Regions from separate parts of the Paenibacillus sp. FSL R7-0179 genome, predicted to be linked through region 2. Evidence: predicted binding sites of a transcription regulator. Region 2 holds the regulator's gene; the other holds the start of a gene.
The links. The regulator Rex, encoded in region 2, represses fermentation and respiration genes when NADH is low (regulators of the CRP and FNR family bind a similar motif). The targets are predictions, from matches to a motif close to TTGTGAAATATTTCACAA.
Positions count from the first base shown of each region.

Region 1 (4,777 bases), 2.7 Mb from region 2:
TTGTTATACGGATCGTGGGATTCACCGTGTTCGTTATCCATAGCATAAGGACCTTTTTTGATCACTTTGACGAACAGGCCAACCAGCACTGCACCCAATATGGCATAGATCGCGGTAAAAGAAATCACCGAGAACAGTACCTGTCCGCTGGTAATATTAGGCGATACACTGTCTTCTGTAGTCATAAGTCCGAATACAGTCCATGGCTGACGCCCGATCTCTGTCATAATCCAGCCGGCCGTGTTGGCAATCGGCGGAAGCAGCAGTCCCCAGAACATGAAGCGCATGAACCAGGTATTGGGTTTATCCATCTTTTTGCGCCACATGAGGTAGATAGCATATACCCCGAACAGCATCATCAGCGTGCCGGCAGCAACCATGATCCGGAAGCTCCAGAAGGTTGTTTTGACCGGCGGAATATAATCTCCCGGTCCGTAGGCTGCTTCATACTCCTTCTGCAGCTCCAGCATCCCCTTCACATCACCGGAGAATTTACTGTAGGACAGGAAGCTCAGCAGATACGGAACCTGAACTTCTTTGCTGTTGGTCTGGTTCTTCACATCGATATTGGCAAATACCGTCCAAGGTGCCGGGTCGCCGCTCTCACCCCACAGCGCTTCGGATGCGGCCATCTTCATGGGCTGTGTCTCTACCAGATATTGAGCCTGTGCATGTCCGGCAACCGCAACGCCGAAGGAAGAGATAACCCCTACAATGGCTGCAATCTCGAATGATTTCCGGAAAAAGGCGACGTCCTGCTTCTTAAGCAATTTGTAAGCACTGATCCCTGTTACCAGGAAGGCGCCTGTAGCGTAAGCGGCAAGCACTGTATGCGGAAATTCCACCAGCAGCTGGCCGTTCGTAATCAGTGCGAAGATGTCATTCATCTCAGCACGGCCATTGCTAATCTGGAAGCCCACCGGATGCTGCATGAACGAGTTAGCCAGCAGAATCCAGAATGCCGACAGCATTGTCCCGAAGGCTACCAGCCAGATGGATAATAGGTGAATCCGCTTGGACACCTTATCCCAGCCGAAGATCCAGATTCCGATGAACGTGGACTCCAGGAAGAAAGCCAACAAGGCTTCAATCGCAAGCGGAGCCCCGAACACATCACCGACGAAGCGCGAATAATCGGACCAGTTCATTCCGAACTGGAATTCCTGCAAGATTCCTGTTACTACACCTACTGCGAAGTTAATCAGGAACAGCTTCCCCCAGAATTGTGCCATTCTTTTGTACTCTTCATTGCCCTTTCTTACGTACATGGTCTCCATAATGGCAATTATGAGCGCAAGTCCGATCGATACTGGCACAAAGAAATAATGAAAAATTGTCGTCGACGCAAATTGTATACGTGACAGCAGTACTGTATCCATATTTCTCCCCTTCCTTCTCCCCATTTCGTTATGTCTATTTTGTCAAATTTCTATCACTCAAAGTGTGATGATTATCACATTATACGCCCCGTTTAGGCATAAAAAACAATAAATTTGTGACAAATATCACAATATTGCGCTTAAAAGCAAAAAAAATAAGACGGATTCACCGTCTTGAATGTGTCTCTCATATATAAGTTGTCTTGACTCATAAAGGTATTGGTCTAGGTAATGGAAATACCTTTCTTAAGCGATTTGAGATCGCCATTTGAATTAAGCAATTGCGGCAGCATCTTCATGCTACGAACCAATGGGGAATGACAGAGACGGCAGGAAGGTGCATGTTCAAATGCGAAATTATCCCTCATCCATCCATTACAATCCTCATTGGTGCAGGCCCAAATTGCGGTATTTTCTTCCGGTACTTCCTCCAAAGGCTTTTTCCGGTAGTTCATTGCCGTTCCTCCTTCCTTTATGTTGCAAGCAAGTAATGATAAAAAAAGACCGTCCCAACTTTCACAAGCGGGGACGGTATCTTCTATTAATTACAGTTTTACAACGTTTTCGGCTTGTGGTCCACGGTTGCCTTGAACAACGTTGAATTCAACGCGTTGGCCTTCGTCCAAAGTTTTGAAGCCGTCGCCAGTGATTGCGCTGAAGTGAACGAATACGTCGCTTCCGCCTTCAACTTCGATGAAACCGAATCCTTTTTCTGCGTTGAACCATTTAACTGTACCTGTTTGCATGTGTGTTACCTCCACAAATTTAAATTAATATGTTCTTTTTATCTTCAGACAAAGAAAAAATTCACACATTGAGAAAGGTTGTAGCTTTGGTTGACAGCCCTTTTCAATGCGAGAATAAGGTATCAATGTAAGAATAATTTCATGTTACCACACCTTAATAACAAAGGCAAGCTGTTCTATCCTAATTTCTCCGTTTTTTCCCTTATAAGGACTACTTCCCAATGTAAGGGCTACCAGTCGCATTAAGTCGTAATAAGTCGTAATATTTATACCCATTACTACCATTTACCCCATTTATTTATTCTTGAAACAGCCCCGCCCTTTTCTTTTTTATGAAAAGGACGGCTTGAACTATTTCCGTAATCGTGACTGCCTCATTATTATATACGGCCATTTCCAATTTTATTCCTCTGGCTTTTCAAGAAGCTGGACTGTTGTCTGTTTCACTTCACCATCACGGTAGAAGGTGATTTTCAGCTTATCTCCGATCTTGGTATGATCGTACAGATATTTGCGCAGCGACAGCGTAGAAGTAATCGGCTTATCGTTGAACTTCGTAATCACATCGTTAAGCTGCAGGCCTGCATCCTTCGCCGGTCCCACAGCATCCAGAACCACAACCCCATCCGTTACTGTAGACGGAAGATTAAGCTCCTTGCGCTGATCATCGGCCAACGGCACATACGGATTATTCAGATCCACTGAATAGACGCCCAGGTATGACCGGGCTATACGGCCTTTGGAAGTAAGCTCATTGGCTGTCTCCACTACACGATTGGCGGGAATCGCAAAGCCCAACCCCTCTACCCCCGTATCGGAGATCTTCATCGTATTGATACCAATCACCTTACCGTCCAGATCCACCAGTGCGCCTCCGCTGTTGCCCTCATTAATGGCCGCATCCGTCTGAATCACTTCCTGCTCCCAATCGTACACGCCGTCCTGGTTCAGTGATACCGGTATCGTCCGCTCTGTGTAGCTGACAATACCGGAAGTTAGTGTATCCCCGAGCCCTAGCGGGTTACCGATGGCAATGACTGTCTCACCCAGACGCAGCTTGGAGGAATCCCCGATCTCAGCAATCCGGTCGATCCCCTTGCCGTCAATGGAGAGCACAGCAATATCACTCACCTTGTCGGCGCCCACCAGCTCCGCCTTGTGTGTCACGCCGTCTACTGTAACCACTTCCAGCTTGCCGGCACCCTCAATGACATGGTTATTGGTAATGATAAAGGCCTTATTGTCGTCCTTCTTATAGATAACTCCCGAGCCTAGAGCGGATTCATCGAGAATATTAAGTTCCTTATTGTCTTTTTTATGATTAATGATGCTCACTACCGCAGGGCGGATATGTGCAGCAGCCTGAATAATCCGGTCATACGGATCAGCGCTGCTCGCAGCCACCTTATCAATAACCACCGGGGCCTGAATTCTCTCCGTGGTGAACTGTCCCGTTACCAGACTGAACAGCAGCACAGCCGCTACAGCACTGCAGACAGAGCTGATCAGCGAGATCTGCCAGGTTGCCAGCGACCGCTTCGATTTGCGGACAGCCCACTTGCCGTCAGCATATCCGCCGGTTGATTTAGATTTGCCGCTTTTGCGCCGTGACACCTTGGTTGAATAGAAATCATCATCGAATAATCCCATGTTACACTCTCTCCCCTCTATTGCCACCGCATTCACGACCTGAACGCCAAGCAACCACGCCCGAGCTTAACCGCTATATCTCTTAGACTTCACGAAGTACTAAAAGGTTTCACTTGATTTATTCACCACATTCCAGTGGGTTCTAAGCGCAAGGGATGTCTATTATTCTAATAAGCTACTAAAAAGTTAACAGCTTGTATCCGGAATATTTTGCAACTTAAAAGACTACAATAGAATTAGAACGCTCTATATGATTGTATCACAGGCAGCCGCGCTGCCCACATGTTTTCTATGTTAAATAAATGTAAATTATTCACAGCCTCACTATAACCTATTTCACAAGGAGGTCCGGACTATGGAGTCTTTTTCAACAAGTAAGGATCTGGTTCAGTTCATTGGCAAGCTGGGGGACCTTAAGGATGAACATTATCAGCTGATTCTTGTCCAGCATGCAATGATTGAGCTGTTAATTGATAAAGGCCTATTCTCCCGCCAGGAGCTGGAGCACAAGATTACCGAGGTTGACCGCCTTATGACTGACTCACCTTATCCCATGGCGTAGGCCGGTCATAGTAGGTATCACAGAGCCTGAACTCACTGTCTTTGTAAAAGCAGCCCCGGTCCTCCATCGCCCCGCGCACGGACATCTTCGCCAGATCCATCATATTATGGTCTCTGCTCAGATGGGCCAGATAGGCGCGCTTGGTCCGCCCGCTCAGAATCTCGCTGAGCGCTGCGCCTGCCGCCTCATTGGACAGATGCCCCAGATCGCCGAGAATCCGCCGTTTCGTATTCCAGGGATAACGCCCCATCCGCAGCATTTCAATATCATGATTTGACTCCAGCACAAGCACATCGGCATCCGATATAGCCGTTCTCACCTTGTCGCTGACATACCCGAGGTCTGTCGCTACACACAGCTTCTCCTTGCCGTCATAGAAATTGTAAGCTACCGGCTCCGCAGCATCGTGGGAGATGGCGAAGGATTCCACCCGCATACTG
Region 1 covers NZ_JBBOCC010000001.1:1,051,986-1,056,762, reverse strand. The annotation lists gene MKX63_RS04600 (cytochrome ubiquinol oxidase subunit I) at 1-1,379, opposite strand, end outside; gene MKX63_RS04595 (cold-shock protein) at 1,604-1,834, opposite strand; gene MKX63_RS04590 (cold-shock protein) at 1,925-2,125, opposite strand; gene MKX63_RS04585 (S1C family serine protease) at 2,528-3,775, opposite strand; gene MKX63_RS04580 (hypothetical protein) at 4,131-4,337, shown strand; gene MKX63_RS04575 (MBL fold metallo-hydrolase) at 4,306-4,777, opposite strand, start outside.
Region 1: a site for Rex is predicted at 1,494-1,511, ahead of MKX63_RS04600 (cytochrome ubiquinol oxidase subunit I). Genes of this name have one in related genera too.

Region 2 (4,777 bases):
TGATCCGTGAAGTGAAGCTGAAGGCAATGATCTATAATGCGCTGGGCTGTATCCGGGCTTCCCAGGAACGCTTCAATGAAGCCAGTGAGCTGTTCAGCCTGTCTCTGCTGCATGACCCGGATCTGCCGGAGCCGAATGTGAATCTGGAGGTATGCCGCAGGCGGGGCGGGAAGCTGGAGTTTGGCCATCAGCTGGTTTCGCTATTATAACTTATCCTCGGTTTCTTTAGGCGATGCGTCCCGTTTCCCGGGGTGTGCATCGCCTTTTTTCGTAACTTCTGTTATGCTGATAAAGAGTCTCAAGTGAAAGGGAATAGAACTTATAATGAAATTTGCCGTGCTTGATTTTGAAACTACGGGAACCCAATCTGTGGGAGAGATCATCCAGGTTGGCCTTGCCATTATAGAAGAAGACGGGACGATCTCCCGGGTGTATGGTTCCTACGTCAAGCCCGGAGCGCCAATTCCTCCTTTTATTACGGGCCTGACCGGAATTACAGACAGCGATGTACAGGATGCGCCGGAGCTTGATGAGATGATGATGGAGCTGGTGCCGCTGCTGGATGATGTGGTCCTTGTCGGACACAATGTAGCGTTTGATTTTCATTTTTTGCAGAATGCGCTGGACCGCTGCGGCTACCTGCCGTTTCAGGGGCGGATTCTGGATACGATCGATTTTCTCAAAATATGCTTTCCCTCGCTGAGCACCTATCAGTTAGGTGCGGTAAGCAGCCATTTCGGCATTACGCATGACCGTCCCCATCAGGCGGACAGTGATGCGCTTGCCACGGCTATTGTGCTGCTCAAATGTCTGGAAGAGCTGCACAGTCTGCCGCTGCTGACCATTCAGCGGCTGAATGAGCTGTTCGCAGACGAAGACAGTGATTTGGCCTGGTATTTCGACGGTCTGCTGCGGGAGCGGGAGATGGAGACCTTTCAGCCGGAAGGAGAGCTGAGCTTCTACCGCCAGCTTGCGCTGGCTGTGGGGGACTGGGCGGAGCTGGCTACGCCCCGGGAGGAAGGAAGCGTCAATCCGCTGGATAATATTACCTTTGAAGAGTATATGGAAGAGGTAACCCTGCGGCTGAAGGCTGTTCTTCCCCAGTATGAGAGCCGTGAAGCCCAGGAGCTGATGATCCATGAGGTCATTACAGCGCTTGAGCAGGACAAGCATCTGCTGATTGAAGCGGGAACCGGCACCGGTAAATCGCTGGGTTATTTGCTTCCGGCCATCTACCATAGTGTGAAAAGTGATCAGAAGGTGATGGTCAGCACTCATACCATTAACCTTCAGGACCAGCTGCGTGAGCGGGATATTCCGCTCTTGACCAGCGTTGTGCCGTTCCCGTTCAAGGCCTCCATCTTTAAGGGAAGAGGGCACTATTTGTGTCTTCGCAAGTTCGAGCATAGAATGAACAAAAAGGACTTTACAAGTCCAAGAGAAGAGGCCCTTACCGCTGCACAAATGCTCGTATGGCTGACCCAGACGACAACCGGCGATGATGAGGAGCTTAACTTAAGCGGACGGGGCGGCGATTTCTGGGAGACTGTAGCCAGTGATACCGACTCCTGCCTGGGACGCGCCTGTCCCTGGTTCCGCAAATGCTATTATCACCGCGCCAAGCATGAAGCCGGGATCTCCGATGTTGTGGTCACCAATCACTCCAAGCTGTTCGCAGATGTCAAAGCGGGGCATCAGCTTCTTCCTGCTTATGACCACCTTGTTATTGATGAAGCCCATCATTTGGAGGATATTGCCGGTAAGCATCTTGGTATGCAGATGAAATATTTCACATTCGCCCATACCCTCACCCGTCTCTACAAGGATAGCCGGAGCGGGCAGCTGCCTGCCCTCCGTCAGAGTCTGCAGTCTTCAGGCAGTGAGCAGGCCTCCGAATGGAGCGGTGTGATCGACCGGATCTACCCCGATCTTCTGACGGTGAAGGAATCCTGGGATGCGCTCAGCGACCGGCTCTTCAGCCTGCTGCCCGAGCGCAGCGATGCCGGAGCCGGTGAAGCAGGCCAGCTGGTGGCGCGCCTGCAGCCGGGCAAGAAGCCGAAGGATTGGGAGGAGCTGGCCGCCCTTGAGAATACACTGAACCTCAGTCTAAGCGACATTATCCGCAAGGGTGACAAAATGCTCAGTGAGATGCGTGACACGGACAGCCAATCCTCCTCGGACAGTCTTGTGACTGATATCGGCGGGTTATTCAAGGATCTGGCATCCATTAGAGAGCAGATCCGCTTTTTCATGAGTCTGAACGATGAGAATATCGTGTATTGGCTGGAGGGAAGCGGTAATTATAAGGGGAAGTCTCTGCAAATGTATGCTGTTCCCGTTGATGTCAGTACCCAGCTCAGGGAGCTGTTCTTCGACAAGAAGAAGAGTATCATCCTGACCTCGGCCACCTTATCCGTGGATAAGTCCTTCCAGTTTATGATCGATAACCTGGGTCTTGGTGAAGCTGCGGAGCAGGGTCGTCTGATGACAGCGCTGCTTCCGTCACCGTTCAAATACAGGGAGCAGGCTCTGCTGGTTATTCCCCGCGACTTCCCGAGCGTCAAGGGAAGCATAGGGGATGCCCGCTTTGTGGACACCCTCGTTCACTCTCTTGCCGAGACTGCTGTAACCACGCGGGGGCGGATGCTGGTGTTGTTCACCTCCTATAAGATGCTTCGGCAGGTCTATGATCCGCTGAAGGAGGCGCTTGCCTCCCAGGATATCGCGGTGCTCGGACAAGGTGTGGAAGGCGGCAGCCGGAGCAAGCTGATCCGCCGCTTCCAGGACAGCCCGGCCTCGGTCCTGCTGGGTACCAGCAGTTTCTGGGAAGGGGTGGATATCCCCGGAGAAGCATTGACCTGTCTGGCGATTGTCAGACTGCCGTTCCAGCCGCCGAATCACCCGCTGGCAGAAGCGAAGTCGGAGCTGCTTCAGGCACAGAAGAAGAACCCGTTCATGAAGCTGTCCGTGCCGCAGGCTGTCATCCGCTTCAAGCAGGGCTTCGGGCGGCTGGTCCGCACGGCGCAGGACCGGGGCATCGTAATTGTGTACGATACCAGAGTCATTGAATCGCATTACGGAAAGTACTTCCTGTATTCACTCCCCGGTCCCAAGATGGAGCATATGCTCACCGAGCAGATGGTCCCGAGAATTGCCGAATGGCTGGAGGACGGCGGGGTTTCCTAATTCATCTGCTATTGCTATTATTAATAAGTCATGATAAACCTGAAGATCCGTTCCCGCCCTGTCCTGCCGCTCCGGCAGGCGGGGGGGCACGGTTGCTATAATTGTAAGGGTCTAACACAACTTTTAAGGAGGAGAATACATGAAATCGGATAAAATATCGGAGGCCGTCGTGCGCAGGCTCCCAGTGTACCTGCGTTTCCTGAACGATCTCCAAAAACGTGAAATTTCCACAGTCTCTTCTCAGGAGCTGGGCCAGAAGCTTGATCTGAATCCCGCCCAGATCCGTAAGGACCTCGCTTATTTCGGTGATTTCGGCCGAAAGGGCATCGGCTACGATGTATCCTATCTGATTGAGAAGATCCGCCATATTCTCAAGCTTGATCAGCAAATTAATGTTGCACTGGTTGGAGCCGGTAATCTCGGTCATGCCTTGTCTAACTATAACGCTTACTTGAAGGATACGATGAAGATTACTGCGATCTTCGATGCCTACCCGCCGAAGGTGGGCCAGCAGATCAACTCGCTGGTTGTGCAGCCGATGGAGGAGCTGAGCGATACCATCCGCTCCCAGGGCATCCGGATCGGGATTATTACCGTACCTGACAGCGAAGCCCAGAATGTAGCTGATATTCTTGTGGACTCCGGCATCGAGGCGATTCTGAACTTCGCACCGGTTATTCTCAAGACGCCTGCCAATATCCGGATTCATGCCGCAGATTTCACCACAGATCTGCAGAGCCTGGCCTATTATTTGCATGATGGAAAGGATGAGGCTGAAGATGAGCAGTAAGATCACGATAATCAAGAACGGGCACTTTCTGGTTCCGGGCAGCGATAAGCCGGTTCTGAGCGGGTATATGACCCTGGCGAATGATCTGATTACTTACATAGGTGAAGCTGAGCCGGTAGTGGAGGCTGGCGCCCAGGTCGTAGACGGCAGCCGTCTGCTGTTCATGCCGGGACTGGTCAATACCCATGGACATACGGCCATGTCGCTGCTGCGCGGATACGGCGATGATATGGTGCTTCAGACTTGGCTGCAGGAGAAGATGTGGCCGATGGAAGAGAAATTCACTGGTGATGATGTATATTGGGGAACCTCTTTGTCCGTGCTGGAAATGCTGAAGGGCGGCACAACCACCTTCCTCGATATGTATGATCATATGGACCGTGTTGCGGAAGTAACAGAGCAATCCGGTATTCGAGCGGTGCTAATGCGCGGCGTGATTGGGCTGTGTCCGGAAGAGGTGCAGCAGGCGAAGCTCGCTGAAGCGGTTGCTTTTGCCCGTAACTGGCACGGCAAGGCTGACGGCAGAATCACTACCATGCTCTCGCCGCACGCCCCGTACACCTGTCCTCCAGAGTTTTTCATGAAGTTCGTGGAGGCTGCGCATGATCTGGATCTGCCGATGCATACCCATATGTCCGAGACGCGCCATGAAGTGGAGCAGAACGTGGCCGACTACGGTCTTCGTCCAGTCGCGCATCTGGAGAAGCTGGGAATGTTCACCCGTCCTTCGCTCATTGCCCACGGGGTTCATCTGAACGATGAGGAGATCGGGATTCTGGCCCGCTATAATGTTGGTGTGTC
Region 2 covers NZ_JBBOCC010000001.1:3,743,238-3,748,014, forward strand. The annotation lists gene MKX63_RS16500 (tetratricopeptide repeat protein) at 1-209, shown strand, start outside; gene dinG (ATP-dependent DNA helicase DinG) at 325-3,186, shown strand; gene MKX63_RS16510 (redox-sensing transcriptional repressor Rex) at 3,326-3,976, shown strand; gene MKX63_RS16515 (amidohydrolase) at 3,966-4,777, shown strand, end outside.